4 regions of the Arthrobacter sp. 10T425 genome follow, and region 2 is predicted to be linked to each of the others. Evidence: riboswitches for the same ligand, from Rfam matches in the RefSeq annotation. Region 2 holds a riboswitch; each other region holds the start of a gene.
What was found. A riboswitch is a leader RNA that binds a small molecule or an ion and turns the genes downstream of it on or off. The one in region 2 is predicted to bind S-adenosylmethionine.
Positions count from the first base shown of each region.

Region 1: it holds a riboswitch for S-adenosylmethionine, as region 2 does, so the genes downstream of both, AC1DDH_RS12495 (DUF1737 domain-containing protein) here and AC1DDH_RS16865 (methionine ABC transporter ATP-binding protein) in region 2, are expected to answer to the same signal.
Region 3: it holds a riboswitch for S-adenosylmethionine, as region 2 does, so the genes downstream of both, AC1DDH_RS14545 (bifunctional o-acetylhomoserine/o-acetylserine sulfhydrylase) here and AC1DDH_RS16865 (methionine ABC transporter ATP-binding protein) in region 2, are expected to answer to the same signal.
Region 4: it holds a riboswitch for S-adenosylmethionine, as region 2 does, so the genes downstream of both, AC1DDH_RS07965 (aminotransferase class V-fold PLP-dependent enzyme) here and AC1DDH_RS16865 (methionine ABC transporter ATP-binding protein) in region 2, are expected to answer to the same signal.

Region 1 covers NZ_JBFTGZ010000009.1:140,359-144,906, forward strand. The annotation lists gene AC1DDH_RS12485 (aminodeoxychorismate lyase) at 1-121, shown strand, start outside; gene AC1DDH_RS12490 (ATP-grasp domain-containing protein) at 194-1,147, opposite strand; SAM riboswitch class IV at 1,466-1,579, shown strand; gene AC1DDH_RS12495 (DUF1737 domain-containing protein) at 1,607-1,915, shown strand; gene AC1DDH_RS12500 (rhodanese-like domain-containing protein) at 1,912-2,331, shown strand; gene AC1DDH_RS12505 (O-succinylhomoserine sulfhydrylase) at 2,332-3,540, shown strand; gene AC1DDH_RS12510 (hypothetical protein) at 3,608-4,548, opposite strand, start outside.
Region 2 covers NZ_JBFTGZ010000016.1:29,431-33,978, reverse strand. The annotation lists gene AC1DDH_RS16875 (LLM class flavin-dependent oxidoreductase) at 1-840, opposite strand, end outside; gene AC1DDH_RS16870 (methionine ABC transporter permease) at 887-1,552, opposite strand; gene AC1DDH_RS16865 (methionine ABC transporter ATP-binding protein) at 1,545-2,354, opposite strand; SAM riboswitch class I at 2,494-2,584, opposite strand; gene AC1DDH_RS16860 (CoA-binding protein) at 2,682-3,107, opposite strand; gene acs (acetate--CoA ligase) at 3,415-4,548, shown strand, end outside.
Region 3 covers NZ_JBFTGZ010000012.1:40,765-45,312, forward strand. The annotation lists gene AC1DDH_RS14535 (CPBP family intramembrane glutamic endopeptidase) at 1-718, shown strand, start outside; gene AC1DDH_RS14540 (VOC family protein) at 893-1,531, opposite strand; SAM riboswitch class IV at 1,701-1,816, shown strand; gene AC1DDH_RS14545 (bifunctional o-acetylhomoserine/o-acetylserine sulfhydrylase) at 1,878-3,194, shown strand; SAM riboswitch class IV at 3,378-3,493, shown strand; gene metX (homoserine O-acetyltransferase MetX) at 3,505-4,548, shown strand, end outside.
Region 4 covers NZ_JBFTGZ010000005.1:136,443-140,990, reverse strand. The annotation lists gene aroA (3-phosphoshikimate 1-carboxyvinyltransferase) at 1-1, shown strand, start outside; gene rsgA (ribosome small subunit-dependent GTPase A) at 1-1,100, shown strand, start outside; gene hisN (histidinol-phosphatase) at 1,177-2,007, shown strand; SAM riboswitch class IV at 2,085-2,198, shown strand; gene AC1DDH_RS07965 (aminotransferase class V-fold PLP-dependent enzyme) at 2,233-3,672, shown strand; gene AC1DDH_RS07960 (class I SAM-dependent methyltransferase) at 3,754-4,548, shown strand.

The DNA of each region.
Region 1 (4,548 bases), on a different contig from region 2:
GATCTCCAGCATCCGGCTCCTGGCCCCGGTCAACCACATCGACGGGCAGGAAATCGGCACCCCGGAACTCCGGCGCCAACTCACGGCCGAACTCAACGCCCTCTTCGCGACCATCGAATAGCAACGCGGGGTCAGTTACGGCCCATCCCATGTCCCCGGATGGGCCGTAAGTGACCCCGCGTTGGTGTTGCGCTCACCCCAGGGCGTCCGCGGGCACTGCCGGGCACAGGCGGAACGAGGCCGGGTTGAACGCCGGGAGCATGAACGTTGCGAGCACGGCGCCGAGCATTTCCGGGGCCCAGGTGCTGTTCTCCCCCAGGGTCGCGCAGACACCCAGCACCACGGGCGTTCCGTCGGTGCGGCGGCGGATCTGGACCTGGACCGGCCCGGTCAGCCCGAGCGCGCGGACGGCGGCCAGGCCCAGCTTGCGCACATCCCCGGCCTGGTTCGCCGGCACCCTGCGGCTGACCTCGTCGCTGCCGGCGCGTCCATACGGAGTCCTGGTCTTCTCGAGGACCACCGCCACCGGCGCCATCGCGTTGCGTGCCGGGGTGCCGAACACCAGGCACACATAGTCGGCGCCCGGGATAAATTCCTGGACCAGTTGCCCCGCCGGCATGTTCTTCCAGCTAACGGAGTCGGTTCCGGCCAGCAGGTGGATACCATGGGAGCCTTTGAAGACCCGCGGCTTGACCACCACGGGGCCGCTGAGGCCGGCGAGGGAAGCCGGCGCGGCGGCGAGGTCGCCCGGAACCGCGAACCGGGGCACCGGGATGCCGGCCGCTTGCAGCGCCCAGGTGGCGAACAGGTGGTCGTTGGCGAGGGCAACCGCGGCGGGGTCGGCCACGATGATCCGCACGTCCTGGGCGAATCCCGCGCGGGCCGCGGCCAGGACCGGGAGTTCCACGGTGAGGGTCGGAATGATGACGTTGATGGCTTCGCGGTCCACCACCCGGCGCAGGTCCAGGACCATGTCCGGGTTCGTCGCCGGCAGGAGCCTGACCGCGGCGGCGGGAGCCTCCCCGGCCTGGCGGGTGTCGGCACGGGCGTCGGAGCCGAGGTACGGGAGGCCCCGGGCTTCGAGCTGGGCCGCGACGGCCCGTCCGGCGGCGCTTGTAATCCCGGTAACGAGTATGCGCGGGCCCACGATTGCTCCATTCCGCCGTCACCGGCCGGACCGCGGCTGCGGCTCCGACCGTTCCAGCCTCCGATTCCCAGACAGCTTGTTGATGGACAGACGAGTCGATTCCGGGACTGCTTGATTCACACATTGCTCGAATCACCTGCAGCTCCGGCCGACTCGTCGGACCTAATCCCCCCAGTAAACGGCGAAACGTCCCGGCAGACACGAGTGGGCTGTACCCGAAACTGGAGCCCGCCACTACTCGCCCGGGCCGCGGTCCGGTTACGGAACATGACGACGGCGGCGGTGCGGGCCGGCGTCGCAGGTGTTACGTTTTTGGGGAGTAATGAGAACCGGTGCCAAGCCCTGACTGGCCGGTCGGCAACCCTCCCTTTCGCGGCGGGGTGCCTCAGGTGAATACTCGGCAATCGAGAATTCGAGCTGCAAGCGTGAAAGAGGAGATCCGTCGTGACCGACACGTCAATACCCACAACAGCCGCGCCCGGCACAGCACCCGGTACCGCACCCGGGGGCGAGGAGAGGCTGGCCTACCGCCTGTTCACCGGGGCGGATGACCGCGCCTTTTGCGAGCGGGTGTCAGCCGCCCTGGCCGAGGGCTACGTGCTGCATGGAAGCCCCGCCGCCAGCTTCAACGGAAGCACCGTGATCGTGGCGCAGGCGCTGGTCCTGCCGGCCGCGATTGCCAGTGCGGACGCCGCCGTGGCCAATGCGGTTGATGAGCTCGACGCCGACGAATTTGGCGCCGACGGGGCCTTCGCGGGCCACGCATGAGCTACGCCGGAGACCTCAGCCCGCAGGAGGCGTGGGCCAAGCTGGAGGCCGGAGCCATCCTGGTGGATGTCCGGACCGAGGGCGAATGGGCCCACATCGGCATCCCGGACACCGCGGCCGCGGGCGAGAGCCGCAACGATCCGCTCTTCATCCAGTGGAACCTCGCTGGCGGCACGCCGAACCCGCACTTCGTGGAACAGCTAAGGCAGCAGGCGCCGGAGGACACCGCCGTCGAACTGGTGTTCCTTTGCCGTTCCGGGGCCCGGTCGATCGCGGCCGCGACGGCCGCGACGGCCGCCGGCTACACCTCGTACAACGTCCTTGAGGGCTTCGAAGGCGAGACCGACCGCTTTGGCGAACGCACCGTCAATGGCTGGAAGAACCGCGGCCTGCCCACCAACCTCGGAAAGATCTAAGTGACTTTCAATCCCGACGCCGCCGGCTGGGCGGCCGACACCCAGGCCGTCCGTGGCGGCCTTGACCGCACCGGCTTCCAGGAAACCACCGAGCCGATCTTCCTCAATTCAGGATTCGTCTACGAGTCCGCGGCCGCCGCCGAGCGCGCCTTCACCGGTGAGGACGAGCGCTTCGTCTACTCCCGCTACGGCAACCCCTCCGTCGCCACCTTCCAGGAGCGGCTCCGGCTGCTCGAGGGAACGGAGGCGTGTTTCGCGACGGCGTCCGGCATGTCCGCCGTCTTCACCGCCCTGGGCGCGCTGTTGGCGGCCGGCGACCGGGTGGTCGCGGCCCGCTCGCTGTTCGGCTCGTGCTTCGTGATCCTCAACGAAATCCTGCCGCGCTGGGGTGTCGAGACGGTCTTCGTGGACGGCCCGGACCTGGAGCAGTGGAAATCCGCGCTGTCCGAGCCGACCACGGCGGTGTTCTTCGAGTCGCCGTCGAACCCGATGCAGGAAATCGTGGACATCGCCGCCGTGAGCAAACTGGCGCACGCGGCCGGCGCCACGGTGGTGGTTGACAACGTCTTCGCCACCCCGCTGCTCCAGCGCTGCGGCGACCTCGGCGCGGACGTGGTGGTCTACTCCGGCACCAAGCACATCGACGGCCAGGGCCGCGTCCTGGGCGGGGCCATCCTGGGCACCAAGGAATTCATCGACGGGCCCGTCAAGCAGCTCATGCGGCACACCGGTCCGGCGCTTTCGGCGTTCAACGCCTGGGTGCTCACCAAGGGCCTGGAGACCATGGCCCTGCGCGTCAACCATTCCTCGGCCTCCGCGCTGCGGCTGGCCGAATGGCTCGAGGGACAGCCCGCGGTCGGCTGGGTAAAGTACCCGCTGCTGCCGTCCCACCCGCAGTACCCGCTCGCAGTGCAGCAGATGAAGGCCGGCGGGACCGTGCTCACCCTGGAGCTGCAGCCCTCCCCCGGGCGCACGGCGAAGCAGGCCGCGTTCGCACTCCTGGACGCGCTGCGGATCATCGACATCTCCAACAACCTGGGGGACGCCAAGACGCTCATCACGCACCCGGCCACCACCACGCACCGCGCGATGGGCCCGGAAGGCCGCGCGGCGATCGGGCTCAGCGACGGCGTGGTCCGGCTCTCGGTGGGCCTGGAGGATGTGGAGGACCTGATCCGCGACCTCGGCCAGGCGCTCAAGCAGGTCTAGGCGCTCAAACAGGTCTAAACACTCAAGCAGGTCCAGGCGCTCAAAGCAGGTCCAGGGCCATGGCCGCTCAGGCCCAGGCCGCCTTGAGCGCCCGCCAGGCGTCGTCGTCCAGCATGCTGGACGGTGTGACGGCGACGGCGGCCGCCCCGCCGGAGACAGACGCCTCCAGCCCGGCCGCCAGGTCCGCGGCGGAGATGCGCCCGTCCTTGGCCCACATCCCGACCGAGATGGCGAACTTCCCGGACCGCTTCGCCATGGCCGCGGCCAGCTCGGCGGAATAGGCGGGAGCGGCGTCGTTGAGCCCGAAGTAGTCCCACAAGACCAGCCGGTCCGCGGCCGCGGCGAGCAGCCCGTAGTCATGGCCGCTCTCCGGCCGGTCGCCGGCGGGATCGTCCCACGGCGCCCGGACGTCCATGTCGAGCGTGGCACCGTTCGCGTGGGCGGCCGCCGCCGCCTTGGCCACGATGGCCGCCACCGCCTTCGACCGCCAGGCCCCAAGGCTCGGGTGTTCGACGTCGATGTCCCCGTTCGCGAGCCGCGGCCAGTCCGTCCCGCCGCTGGCCAGCCGGTAGGAATCGCGGTCGTCGCCGCCGTAGGTGTTGTTATCGAACATCAGTTCCGTCAAGGCCACGGCGTCCGGCTGGTACCGCCTGGTCACCTCGGCCACCAAGTCGACCAGCCGCTCCCCGACGGGTCCCGTCGTGAGTGCGCTGACGCTGGCGAACTCCGTGGAGCGGGTGCCGTCGAAGTTGATGCCGGCCAGGCCCGGGTTGGTACGGATCCAGCCGGGGATCAGCAGGTCGATGGTCAGTGTGATCCTGCGTTTCCTGCCATCACCGCCGGTCCCCAGTGCCTTGACCGCTTCGGCCACGTGGTCACGGCCCGGGACGGCCTCCACCTCGGGGTGGGCGTCCCAAGGGAACGCCGTCCAGTCCAGCCGCCCCACGCTGATGGTGACGCTGTTGGCGTTGACCTCATCGAGCCGTCTGGCCAGTTCCGGCAGCGTCG
Region 2 (4,548 bases):
GCCGGCGGCAACGGCCTGTTCCCGGACGGCCGCGGTGTACTTCGCGGCCACCTCGGTGCTCGGCGCGAGTGTGAAGGTGGCCTCGGCGTTGGCGGCGCAGAACTGCTGGCCGCGGCCGGAGCTCCCGGCCTGGAAAAGCACCGGGGTGCGTTGCGGTGAAGGGGCCGCGAGGTGGGGTCCGTCGATCGAGTACCGGGGCCCGCGGTGGTAGATCTTGCTGACTTTCTCCGGGTCCGCGTGGACCCCGGTCGCCTTGTCCCGGAGCAGCGCGTCGTCTTCCCAGGATCCTTCCCACAATTTGTAGGCGGCCTCGACGTATTCGTCCGCCCAGTCGTAGCGTTCGTCATGCTTGGTCAGCTCGGTGGCGTTGAAGTTCCGGTGCGCGTTTTCCAGCACGCTGGTGACGATGTTCCAGGCCACGCGGCCGCCGCTGATGTGGTCCAGCGTGGACATTTGCCGGGCGAACTGGAACGGATGGCTTTGAATCACCGACGACGTCGCGGCCAGCCCGATCTCCCGCGTTCCCGTGGCGAGCGCGGACAGCAGGATGAGGGGGTCGTTGGACGGCACCTGCAGGCCCTTTTTCAGCAGCGATGCCCACCCGCCGTCGTAGTCGCCGTAGAGACCGACGACGTCGGCGAAGAAGATCGCGTCAAACTTGGCGCCTTCGAGCTGGCGGGCCAGGTCGATCCAGAGCTGGAGTTCGTTGAACCGGTGCTGCTGGGCTTCCGGGCGCCGCCACTGGCCGCCCATGATGTGGCTGGACGTGTTCATCACGAAGGCGCTGATCAGCAGGCGCGGGCGGGGTCCGTCGAAACGGGTACTGGGCGTTGAAGTCATGGGGTGCTTTCCGCTGTGGGAGGTGGGACGAGGGTGCTGCCGGCGCTCAGAGGCGCTTGTCCAGGCGCCGGGCAACATAGGATCCGCCCAGCTGAACGATGGTGACCAGCAGGATCATCAGGACAATGGCGGTGATCATGAGCGGCGTTTCGTAGCGGTAATAGCCGTACCGGATGGCGAAGTCGCCGATTCCGCCGCCGCCCACCAGTCCGGCCATCGCCGAGTAGGAGATGAAGCTGACGGTCATGATGGTGATGGAGCTGACGAGTCCGGGCTTCGCCTCCACAATCAGGACGTCCCGGACGATCTGGGACCGGCTGGCGCCCATGGACCGTGCCGCTTCGACCACTCCGCCGCCGAGCTGGCTCAGGTTCTGTTCCACGAAGCGGGCGAAATACGGAATGGCGTTGAGGGTCAGCGGGACAATGACGGCGGCCGTGCCGATGGTCGTGCCGACAATGAACCTGGTCACGGGAATGATCGCGATCAGCAGGATCAGGAACGGGAACGAGCGGAGCAGGTTGACCAGCCCGTCCAGGACCCGGTGCAGCTTTGGCCTGTGCTTGAGCCCGTTGGGACCGATGGTGTAGAGCTGGACACCCAGCGGTGTCCCGAGCAGCACCGCCAGCGGGATGGCCACCAGCAGCATGGTGAGGGTCTGTCCCATGGCGACGCCGATTTCGGGCAGGACTTCCAGGATGCGGTCAAACATTGATCAGGCCCTCCGACGCGGCTGTGGTGTGGGTGCCCCTCCCGGAGCGGTCCAGCTGGATCTCATCGGAGACCAGGTAGCGGCCGATCGACGTCGCCGGGCGGAAACCGGGGCGCTGGAGTTCGGCGAGGTCGAACTGCTCCACCACCCGGCCTTCTTCCATGACCGCGACGCTGTCCGCGATGGCCTTGATGACATTCATCTCGTGGGTGACCACCACGATTGTGATGCCGAATTCGGCGTTGACGTCGGCCAGGTATTGCAGGACCGATGACGTCGTCCGGGGATCCACGGCCGACGTCGGCTCGTCGCAGAGCAGCACTTTGGGCCCGGTGGCGAGGGCGCGGGCGATCGCCACCCGCTGTTTCTGGCCCCCGGAGAGTTTGGCCGGATACGTTCCCGCTTTGTCGGCGAGGTCCACGATTTCCAGGGTTTCGGCGGCCCGCCGCCGGCGTTCCGCCTTCCCGACGCCGGCGAACTTCAGGGACAGCTCCACATTTTCCTGGGCCGTGAGGTTGTTGAGGAGATTGAAGTGCTGGAAAATCATGCCGATGTCATGCCGCTTGGTCCGGAGCTCGGCGTCGGACAGGGTCACCAGGTCCACGCCGTCCACCAGGACGCGGCCCGACGTCGGGCGCTCGAGGAGGTTGATGTTGCGCAGCAGCGTGGATTTGCCGGCGCCGGAGAACCCGATGATGCCCTGGATGGTGCCCCGCCTGATGTGCAGGCTGACGTCATCGACGGCCGTGAAAGGTCCCGCGGCCGAAGCGAATGACGTGCTGACGTTCTGGATCTCGATCACAGGCCCCCACCTGCTCGGGGCCGCGGCGCTGCCGCTGTCTGCGTGTTCATGATTTCCTCCGGGCTCGCCCGAGGAAAGCCCTGGGTCCTGGCTTCCGGGCAGCGCTGAGCGAAGCCGGGGAGCCTCAGAACACAGTGGTTCTCCATCGGTCCTGGCGGTAGCACCGTCCTCAAAGGAGGGGGTTGCTGCGGCGTCACGGAGCCAGATCTCTCAGCCGCTCGGGATGGTTACGAGTCCATCTCACACGGCAGGAGGCCGGATACAGAAAAAGCCGGTCACATTTTGTAACCGACTCTTCCCGATCTGTTGATCGTCATTCCCGGGCCGTTAGATGCCCACGCGCCAGCCTTCGCGGGCGGGGCACGCGTTCACGACGACGTCCAGCCCGGCGGCCTTGGCCCGGTCCGTCGCGGCGTCGTCGAAGACGCCCAGCTGCAGCCAGACGGCCTTGGCGCCTACTGCGATGGCCTCGTCTATGACTGCGCCCACCCTGTGGGAGTTGACGAAGCAGTCCACGACGTCGATCGGGTGCTTCTCCGCCGGGATGTCAGACAGGGAACGGTACCCCTTCTCGCCGTGGACATCGTCGCCCGGAAGGTTGACCGGAATGATGGTCATGCCCATCCGGTCCCGGACATAGAGGGAGACCTCATTCGCCGAGCGCCATTCGTTGGTGGTGAGGCCGACCACCGCCCACGTGCCTTTGGTTCGCATGAGGCGGTCAATGACTGCCGGATCGTTAACATGGGCCATGCATCAACCTTACTCCTGCGACCTTTCCGGGCAATTGTCGAATAAATGAATGATTTGGGCAGGACCCACGCCGGGTGAACGAATATTACGGCGCTCCCGGACGCCGATTTTGCGGAATCGTGCATCTGAAGTTCTAGTAGGTAGTGACCATCCCGAGCGGCCGAGAGACCTGGATCGATGACGCCGCAGCAACCCCTCGGTGACGTGAGACGACCATTCCCACGCAACCGCTCCGCCCTCCTTCGGTGAAATTCGAGGGAGCCGGAGCAACCAAGGGTGCTACTGCCAGGACCGATGGAGTGCAGCAATGACCCCTGAGAATTCTTCCGCCCTGCCCACCTTTGCCCGGACTGCGTCCGAGGCATTCCCACAAACCACTTCGGACGCGACGGCGAACGAAGCAGGGCTGCGTGACGCGGCCGGCTCCTCTCGCGGCTCTTCGGGATGGTCCCTGAACGAGTCCACGGACGGCGCAGTGCACGGCGTCCCCGCCGATGGGCCGGCGCGTCACCGCAGCACCACCTCCGGAAACCACCTTCCCCGGCACAGCGGCGCCGCGACCGCGGGAACTGTCCAGGCAGAGACGGTTGCGTTCTGGGAAACCCAGGCTCTCCGCCTCGACTGGGCGGACCTGCCCGGCGGCGCGACGGAGCAAACCAAGCCCTGGCACACCGCGCACCGCCGGGTCCCGGCCGACGTCGAGGCCGGCACCGGACCGCAGATCACCTGGTTCGAAGGGGGCAGGCTCAATGTCGCCTACAACTGCGTCGACCGCCACGTAGCGGCGGGGCGCGGAGACAAGGTGGCCCTGCACTTTGAGGGCGAGCCCGGCGACCGCCGTGCCGTCACCTACGCCGGACTCCAGCGCGAGGTCTCCAAAGCCGCCAATGCCCTCCTGGATCTCGGCATCACCAAGGGCGACCGGGTGGTCATCTACCTCCCCGTCATCCCCGAAACCGTGATCATCACCCTCGCAGTGGCCCGGATCGGTGCCATCCATTCCCTGGTCTTCGGCGGATTCTCCGCCGAGGCCCTGAAGTTCCGGGTGGAGGACACCGGCGCCAAGCTCCTGGTCACCACCGACGGCCAGTTCCGCCGCGGCACCGCCGTGCCGGTCAAGGACAACGCGGACGCCGCCGTCTCCGGCGACAACGCCATCGAACACGTCCTGGTGGTCAACCGGACCACTCCCGCGGACGAGCTGGACACCGTCCCGATGACCGCCGGCCGCGATGTGTGGTGGCACGACGCCGTCGGCACCGCCTCCGAGACTCACGAAGCCGAGGCGTTCGACGCCGAGACGCCGCTGTTCATCATGTACACCTCCGGCACCACCGGCAAGCCCAAGGGCCTGGTCCACACCTCCGGCGGCTACCTCACACAGGCGTCATGGAGCTTCGAGCACCTGTTCAGCAACCCCGACCCCGCGCTGCGGGAGAAG
Region 3 (4,548 bases), on a different contig from region 2:
GGGGTTGTCGCTGGGGCAGTCCGCGATCTACTCCCTGGTGCAGTTGCTGGACAAGATGACCACGGCGCCGCTGGCCCAGGGGACATCCACCCTGAACCGCTCACAGAGCGCACGCGAATACTTCGACCTCACCTACCAGTTGCTGGACATCATCTTCGCCCTGGTCCCGGTGGCCCTCGTGATCTACTTCCTCACCGAGCACTGGCCGGCCGGTGAGCGCGGAACCTCGGCGTTCCGAAGGATCGGCTTCGACTTCGCCCGGCCCGGCAAGGACCTCCTGCAGGGTCTCGGACTCGCCGCGCTCATCGGCATTCCGTCCCTGGGGCTCTACGCCGCCGGCCGGGCGCTGGGGATCACGACGGCGATCATCCCCAGTGCCCTGGACGCGTACTGGTGGACCGTGCCGGTGCTGGTCCTGTCCGCGATCCGGCACGCGGTGGTCGAGGAAGTGATTGTGGTGGCGTACCTGCTGGACCGGCTCGGGAAACTGGGCTGGAGCGTGCCGGCGGCCATCGCCGCCAGCGCCCTGCTCCGCGGCAGCTATCACCTGTACCAGGGGTTCGGGCCGTTCATCGGCAACGCGGTGATGGGCGTCGTCTTCGCGCTGTTCTACATCCGGACCAAACGGGTGATGCCGTTGGTGATCGCCCACGCCATCCTGGACACCGTGGCGTTCGTGGGGTTCAGCCTGTTCGGCAAGGCCGTGGGCCTGGGCTGAGTTCCCCGCAAAGCAAGGCGGGGTCCCTTCGGGCCCATCCGGAGCCCCCGGACGGGCGCGAAGTGGCCCCGCGTTGCTTTTAGGAGCAGGCCTTAAATGATCTCGGCCGCCGTCTCCTAGGTGACATCGTTGGCACCTAAGAGATGGCGGCCGAAGCGTGGGGCGGGTGGAGCGTTAGATCGTGACCGCTCCGGAGGCGGTCTCGAAGGTGACTGAGAGGATGCCGGGAGTACCGTGCGGCGCGATCCAGTTCACGGCGACGTCTTCCAGCGGCTTTTCAACCGGTTCGCCCAGCCACTCCGTGACGCGCTCGGCCGAACCGGCAATGGTCAGTGCGGACATCTTGACATCGCTCGCGTAGGCGTTGGACGGGTGCAACTCCGGGTCGCCCTCCCACTTGAGCATGTACGGCACCTGGGGGTCGGCGATGAGCCCCAGGATGCCGATCTGCTTCCAGACCAGTTCGCGGCCATCGGGAAACTTCCGGTTGCCGTTGACGGCGGCGCGGCCGAGCCGCTCCTCGAACGGGGCCAGGTCGTCAACCTCGACGCACCAGCCCATCCAGCCGCCGCCGGCCTCGGAGCGTGCCCGGACGGCCTGGCCGAACGGGGCCTTGTCGGAAGCCGGGTGGTTCAGGACCTCCACGACTTCCAGGTACTTGTGTCCCGCGAGCGGGATAATCATGTTGCGTGTCCCGAAACGGGGGTGCACTCCACCCTTCACGGCTTCAACGCCGAGGGCAGACGCAATACGTTCAGTGGTGGCTGCCAAGCCATCGTGTTCACAGGCGTAAGAGACGTGATCCATGCGCATGCCATCATCTTGGCACTTTGTGATGGACCTCTCAGCTTAGGCTCCCCTAACCGTCGTGGGACGTCCTGGGGCGCGGAACGCGGCGCCCCGGATGCTCCGTCACGGCGGCCGTCTTCATCTTCGTCACAAAGCTATCCAGGGCTCCGCCGCCATTCCTACACTGGAGTCAGGTTATGAGTGCCAGCGCACAGCCCCGGCTTGCTGGCCGGCAACCCTCGTATCGCGGTGGGGTGCCCCGGGTGATGACCTGGCCGTCCGGCGCCCGCCGGAGGGCAAGCGCGGCGCCTTTTCCGGTTCGGGCCGAAAGCCCCGGCCGGTGCTGTGCCCAGTGACTCGAGGAGCACCAATGTCCAACGCCTGGTCCTTTGAAACCCGCCAGATCCACGCCGGCCAGGAGCCGGACAGCGCCACCGGCGCGCGTTCCCTGCCTATCTACCAGACGACGTCGTTCGTGTTCCCCAGCGCCGAAAGCGCCGCGAACCGCTTTGCGCTCGCCGAGCTCGCGCCCATCTACACCCGGATCGGCAACCCGACCCAGGATGCCGTCGAACAGCGCGTCGCCAGCCTGGAAGGCGGTCTCGCGGCGCTGCTGCTCAGCTCCGGCCAGGCCGCCGAGACGTTCGCCATCCTCAATATCGCCGAGGCCGGGGACCATGTGGTGGCCAGCCCCAGCCTCTATGGCGGAACCTACAACCTGCTCGCGCACACGCTGAAGAAGTTCGGCATCTCCGTGACCTTCGTGGCGGACCCGGACAACCTGGACCAGTGGCGGGACGCCGTCCAGCCCAACACCAAGCTGTTCTTCGGCGAAGTGGTCTCCAACCCCCGCCAGGACGTCCTGGACATCGAGGGCGTCTCCCGGGTGGCGCACGAGGCCGGCGTGCCGCTGGTTGTCGACAACACGCTCTCCACCCCCTACCTGATCCGGCCGATCGAGTGGGGCGCGGACATCGTGGTCCATTCCGCCACCAAGTACCTCGGCGGGCACGGCGCCGCGATCGCCGGCGTGATCGTGGACTCCGGCAACTTCGACTTCGGGAAGGACCCGGAGCGGTTCCCCGGCTTCAACACCCCCGACCCCACCTACAACGGCCTGGTCTATGCCCGCGACCTCGGAGCGGGCGGCGCGCTGGGCGCGAATCTCTCCTACATCCTCAAGGCCCGGGTCCAGCTCCTGCGCGACCTCGGCTCCGCGGTGTCCCCGTTCAACGCGTTCCTCATCGCCCAGGGCATCGAAACGCTGAGCCTGCGCGTCGAGCGCCACGTGGCCAACGCCACGAAGGTGGCGCACTGGCTGGAGGGGCGGAACGACGTCGAATCGGTCGCCTACGCCGGGCTGCCGTCCAGCCCCTGGTACGAGCGCGGCCGCAAGTACGGGCCCAAGGGGACCGGCGCCGTCGTGGCGTTCAACATTGCAGGGGGAGCGGAGGCCGGCAAGCGGTTCGTCGATGCCCTCGAACTGCACTCGCACGTCGCGAACATCGGCGATGTCCGGTCGCTGGTGATCCATCCGGCGTCGACCACCCACAGCCAGCTCTCGCCCGAACAGCAGGTGATCGCCGGGGTGAACCCCGGGCTGGTGAGGCTTTCGGTGGGACTGGAGCACATTGACGACATCCTGGCGGACCTCGACGCCGGATTCCGCGCGGCCAAGTCCGCCTAGGCCGAAGCCCACGCCGAATTTCCCCACCTTTACGGGCATGACACCGGGAATCGCCGGCACTTCGGGGCGACCCGCCGGTCACGGCTGTCAAAGGTGGGGAGTCTGCGGTGCTGACGGGTCCGGCTGTCACATGGAAGTCATAATCTTCGTCATTTCCGCACCCCGTTTCGTAGACTCGTACCAGGTCATGAGTGCCAGCGACAGCCCCGGCTTGCTGGCCGGCAACCCTCCTTTTGCGGCGGGGTGCCCCGGGTGAAGACCTGGCCTGCCGGTCAGCTGACGGCGGGCAAGCGCGAAGATAGGTCCTCACATGACGATTGCCGTCACCCGCACGGGTGTTCCCGAAACCAAACCATCCCGGACCCCTGACGGGACCGTCCAGTTCGTCAGGATCGGTGATCTGCAGCTCGAATCCGGGACTCCGTTGCCGGATGTGGTGCTCGCCTACGAGACGTGGGGGACCCTGAACGCGGACGCCTCCAACGCCGTGCTCATTGAACACGCCCTGACCGGCGACACACACGTGACCCGCGGCGAGAGCGGGGAGCCCGGCTGGTGGGAACAGCTCGCCGGACCCGGGGCTCCCGTGGACACGGACAAGTATTTCGTCGTTTCGATCAACATCCTGGGCGGCTGCTACGGATCCACCGGGCCTTCCACCCCGGCCCCCGACGGGCGCCCTTGGGGATCGCGGTTCCCGCTGGTCACCCTGCGGGACACCGCCGCCGCCGAGGCGCGGCTGGCCGATGCCCTGGGCATCGGCAGCTGGTACGCGGTGCTGGGCGGCTCGCTCGGCGGCGCGCGCGCCCTTGAATGGGCCGTCACGTTTCCCGGCCGGGTCCGGCGCTGCGCCGTGATTTCCGTCGGCGCCAGCAGCACCGCCGAACAGATTGCCTTCGCGCAGGCCCAGACGCTGGCCATCCGCCAGGACCCCCACTTCAAGGGCGGGGACTACTACGGCGGCCCGGAACCCGAAGCAGGGCTCGCCCTCGCCCGGCGCATCGCGCACATCACCTACCGCTCAGCGGCCGAACTGGACGGCCGGTTTGGCCGCAACGCCCAGGAGTCCGAGACGCCCCTGGAAGCCGGATCGCTGGCCGGACGCGGGCGCTACCAGGTGGAAAGCTACCTGGACCACCAGGGCAGCAAACTGGCCCGGCGTTTCGACGCGAACAGCTACATCGCGATCACCGAAGCCCTCATGAGCCACGATGTGTGCCGGGGGCGCGGAAGCCTCGGGGAGGCACTGGCTCCGGCCACCGCCGAGTTCCTGGTGGCGGCCGTGGACTCGGACCGCCTGTATTTCCCGGCCCAGTCCCGTCAACTGGCAGAGGCCCTGCCGGGCGGCCCGGAA
Region 4 (4,548 bases), on a different contig from region 2:
ATTCCTGGGACGAGTCCGACGTCCGGATCCGGCCGAACAAGAAGGGCACACGGCCCCGCACCAAGGACCGGCCCAGCTACGACGACGCCGTCACCGGACGCATCATCACCGTTGACCGCGGCCGCTACACCGCCGTCGTCGGCGAGGGGACCGCGGACGAACGCAAGATCATCGCGGCCCGGGCCCGGGAACTGCGCCGCAACCCGGTGGTTGCCGGCGACTTCGTCTCCCTGGTCGGGGATGTCACCGGCGAGCCCGACACTCTGGCGCGGCTGGTCAGGATCCAGGACCGCAAGACGCTGCTGCGCCGCAGCGCCGACGACACGGACCCGATCGAACGTGCCGTCGTGGCCAACGCCGACCAGCTGGTGGTGGTGGTCGCCGCTGCCAACCCCGAGCCGCGGACCGGTTTCATCGACCGCGCGCTGGTGGCCGCGTACGACGCCGGCATTGAGCCGCTGCTGCTCGTCACCAAGGCCGACGTCAAGGATCCCGCCGAGCTGCTGTCCAACTACCAGCACCTCGACTTCCCCGTCATCATCTCCAAGACCGCCGACTCCGCCGCTTCCGGCATCGACGCCCGCTCCGACGACGGGCTCTCCGCCCGGCTCGACAAGGACGCGGTATCCCAGCTGCGCGACTACCTCGACGGCAAGGTCACCGTGATGCTGGGCCACTCCGGCGTCGGCAAGTCCACCATGGTCAACGCCCTGACCGGGGCCGAGCGGGCCACAGGAGGCGTGAACGCGGTAACCGGCCGCGGCCGCCACACGTCCTCCTCGGCACTGGCGCTCAAAGTCAACGATGCCCCGGCCGGCAGCTGGATCATCGACACCCCCGGCATCCGGTCCTTCGGCCTGGCCCACGTGGACCCGGACCGGATCCTGCGTTCCTTCCCGGACCTGGAACCCGGCACCGATGATTGCGAACGCGGCTGCAAGCATGACTCCACCGCCGTCAACTGCGGCGTCGACAAGTGGGTTGCGGCCGGGCACGCGGGGCCCTCGGGACCGGCCAGGCTCGCGTCCCTGCGCCGGCTGCTGGGCACGGACCCGCGGATGGAAGCGCAGGAAACCAAGGAACTGGGCACCGTCTCCTAGCCGGACCGGCAGCGGGGCGGCGGCGCCGAGCCGCGGCCTCCCGCCCGGCGGCCCGGTTTGACGGTAGTTTGGAACCATGAGCCAACCCGCTTCGAGCTACAACGATGACCTGCGCCTTGCCCATGTACTGGCAGATTCGGTCGATTCCCAGACCATGAGCCGCTTCAAGGCGCTCGACCTTCGGATCGAGACGAAGCCCGACCTCACACCCGTCACCGATGCCGACAAATCCGCGGAAGAGGCCATCCGCGGCCAGCTCTCCCGGTCACGTCCGCGTGACGCGGTCCTGGGCGAAGAGTTCGGCAGCTCGGGCCACGGTTCCCGCCGGTGGATCATCGACCCGATCGACGGCACGAAGAACTTTGTCCGCGGCGTCCCGGTCTGGGCCACCCTGATCGCCCTCGTCGATGAGGGCGAGCCGGTGGTCGGCCTCGTCAGCGCGCCGGCACTGGGCAAGCGCTGGTGGGCCGCCAAGGGTGCAGGCGCCTACACGGGCCGCTCGCTCGCCGCCGCCACACGGTTGAAGGTATCCAACGTCTCCAATCTCGAGGACGCCTCGCTGTCCTACTCCAGCCTTGGCGGCTGGAAGGAACGCGGGAACCTGGACGAGTTCCTGGGCCTGACCGAGGAAGTGTGGCGGACCCGCGCCTACGGTGACTTCTGGTCGTACTGCCTCGTGGCCGAGGGCGCCGTGGACATCGCCTGCGAACCCGAGCTGAACCTCTACGACATGGCCGCCCTGGTGCCGATCGTGACCGAGGCCGGCGGCCGCTTCACCTCGCTCGAAGGCGAGGACGGCCCCTTCGGCGGCAACGCCCTGGCCACCAATTCGATCCTGCACTCGGAAGTGCTCAAGCGGCTCAACCCCGGACTCGACGACCTCTTTCAGGCCCACCCGAACAACTGATCCGCGCCCGTAATAATCCGCTTCACAATCGGCGGCCGCCTTTTCCCCGGCTGCGCCGATGTCCTACGCTCGATGCAGGTCACGAGTGCCAGCGCTAAACCCCGGTTTGCTGGCCGGCAACCCTCCAGTCGCGGTGGGGTGCCCCGGGTGACGACCTGGCCGGTCCGGAACGGACCCGGCAAGCGCGGATTCCCACGGTGTGGGGTCCTGTTCGAGTGAGGTCCCATGACAACTGCCATTTTCCCCGTTGCCCCTGAATTCCATGCACGGCTTGCCCTCGCGGCCCGCCCGCTGGCAGCCGTCACCGGGGCCGAAATCCAGGCCCCGCTGATCACCGGCGGCCACGCGCGCTACGCCAACCTCGACTACGGCGCCTCCGCCCCGGCCCTGTCCGTGGTCTCGGCCTACCTGAACGAAATCCTGCCGTACTACGCAAGCGTGCACCGCGGGGCCGGCTACGCATCGCAGATCAGCACCTCCGTCTACGAGAACGCCCGGGACATCGTGCGGGACTTCGTGGGCGGCCGGCCCGGCGATTCCGTGATCTTCACGCGCAACACCACCGATTCCCTGAACCTGCTGGCCGGCTGCCTGCCGCTGCGCGACGGGCGGCCCGCGGGCGAGGTCCTCTACCTCGACATCGAACACCACGCCAACCTCCTGCCCTGGCAGAATGTCCCGCACCGCAGCGTCGTGGCCGCCGCCACCCTCGCGGCCACCGTGGACCGCCTGCGCGACGAACTCGCCCGCGGCGGCGTCAGTCTGTTGGCCGTCACCGGCGCCTCCAACGTCACCGGGGAGATCCTCCCGATCCGGACCCTGGCCGCACTGGCGCACGAATACGGCGCCAGGATCGTTGTCGACGCCGCGCAGCTCGCCCCGCACCGGCGGATCAATATCGCCGCGGACGACGTCGATTACCTCGCCTTCTCGGGGCACAAGCTGTACGCCCCGTTCGGCGCCGGCGTGCTGGTGGGGCGGACGGACTGGCTCGACGCCGGCACCCCGCACCTGGCCGGCGGCGGCGCGGTCCGCGATGCCCGGCTCGACTCCGTCAGCTGGACCACGGGACCTGCCCGGCACGAGGGCGGCTCGCCGAACGTCCTCGGTGCGGCGGCCCTCGCCCGCGCCACCCAGGTCATTGCAGCCCTGGACCCGGAGCAGTGGCAGGCCCACGAGGACGCCATCCGGTCCTTCCTCGTCGAGGGCCTCCAGGGCATCGAAGGGGTAACCGTGCACCGGATCTTTGCCGATTCAGCTTCCGATTCTTCCTCCGCTTCTTCCACTGGAGGCGATCAGCCGGACACCGGCACGATCGGCGTCGTGAACTTTTCCGTGGAAGGCTACGACGCCGGACTGGTGGCCGCCTACCTGTCGGCCGAACACGGCATTGGCCTGCGCGACGGCCGCTTCTGTGCCCACCCGCTGCTCAAGCGGCTCGGCCTGCCCGCCGGCTCCCTGCGGGCCAGCTTCGGCCTCGGCTCACGGCTGGAGGACGCCGAACGCCTGCTGGCCGGCCTGCAGCAGCTGCGGCAGAACGGACTCGGCTGGGATTACGTGGTGGATGCCGGCCGCTGGGTGCCGGCCAACGATACCCGCAGCTACCCCCACTGGGCGCCGAACACCCCGGGCACCGCCGGCGCTGCGCCCTGCACCCTCGACTAGCGCAGGATCAGGGCCCGGCGCGGGTGCGGTAAATTCGAAAGGTATCTGAAACCAGCAGGACCTTCCCGAAGGAGATCGCACGTGGCAAGCGCCTGCCCCAGGCTGCACAGCGGAGCTAGGCTCCACAGCGGACCGAAGCTGCACAGCGAGCGGCGCCAGGAACTCGGACAAAGCTTCCAGGACGGCGGCGAGCACTATGAACGCGTCCGCCCCGGCTATCCGCAGGAGTCGGCCGACTGGCTGGTCCCGGCGGGAGCCAGGGACGCCGCGGACATTGGCGCGGGCACCGGGAAGTTCACTTCCCTTTTGGCAGAACGCGGACTGGCCGCGGTGGCCGTGGACCCCTCTGCCGACATGCTTGAGCAGTTGCGCCGGACCCTGCCGGACGTCACCGCCATCGAGGGCAGCGCCGAGGACACCGGTCTCGAGCCGGAGTCCTTTGACCTGGTCACGGTTGCCCAGGCGTGGCACTGGTGCGACCCGGGCCTGGCCAGCGCCGAGATTGCCCGGATCCTGCGGCCGCACGGCGTGCTGGGCCTGATCTGGAACCAGCTGGACACCAGCGTGCCCTGGGTGCACCGGCTCTCCCGGATCATGCACGCCGGGGACGTCCACAAGCCGCACTTCCGTCCGGCCGTGGGCCCCGAGTTCGCCGGGCTGGAGAGCCACCTGACGCGCTGGGAGGATTCCGTCACGACGGAGGACATCCAGGAGCTGGCCAAGTCCCGCAGCTACTATCTCGCGGCATCGGACTCCACCCGGGCCAAGGTCACAGCCAACCTCGCCTGGTATCTGCACGAACACCTGGGACACACCCCAGGCGAGGTGCTCCGGCTGCCCTACCTGACCCAGACGTGGCGGGCCTTCCGGGCCTGA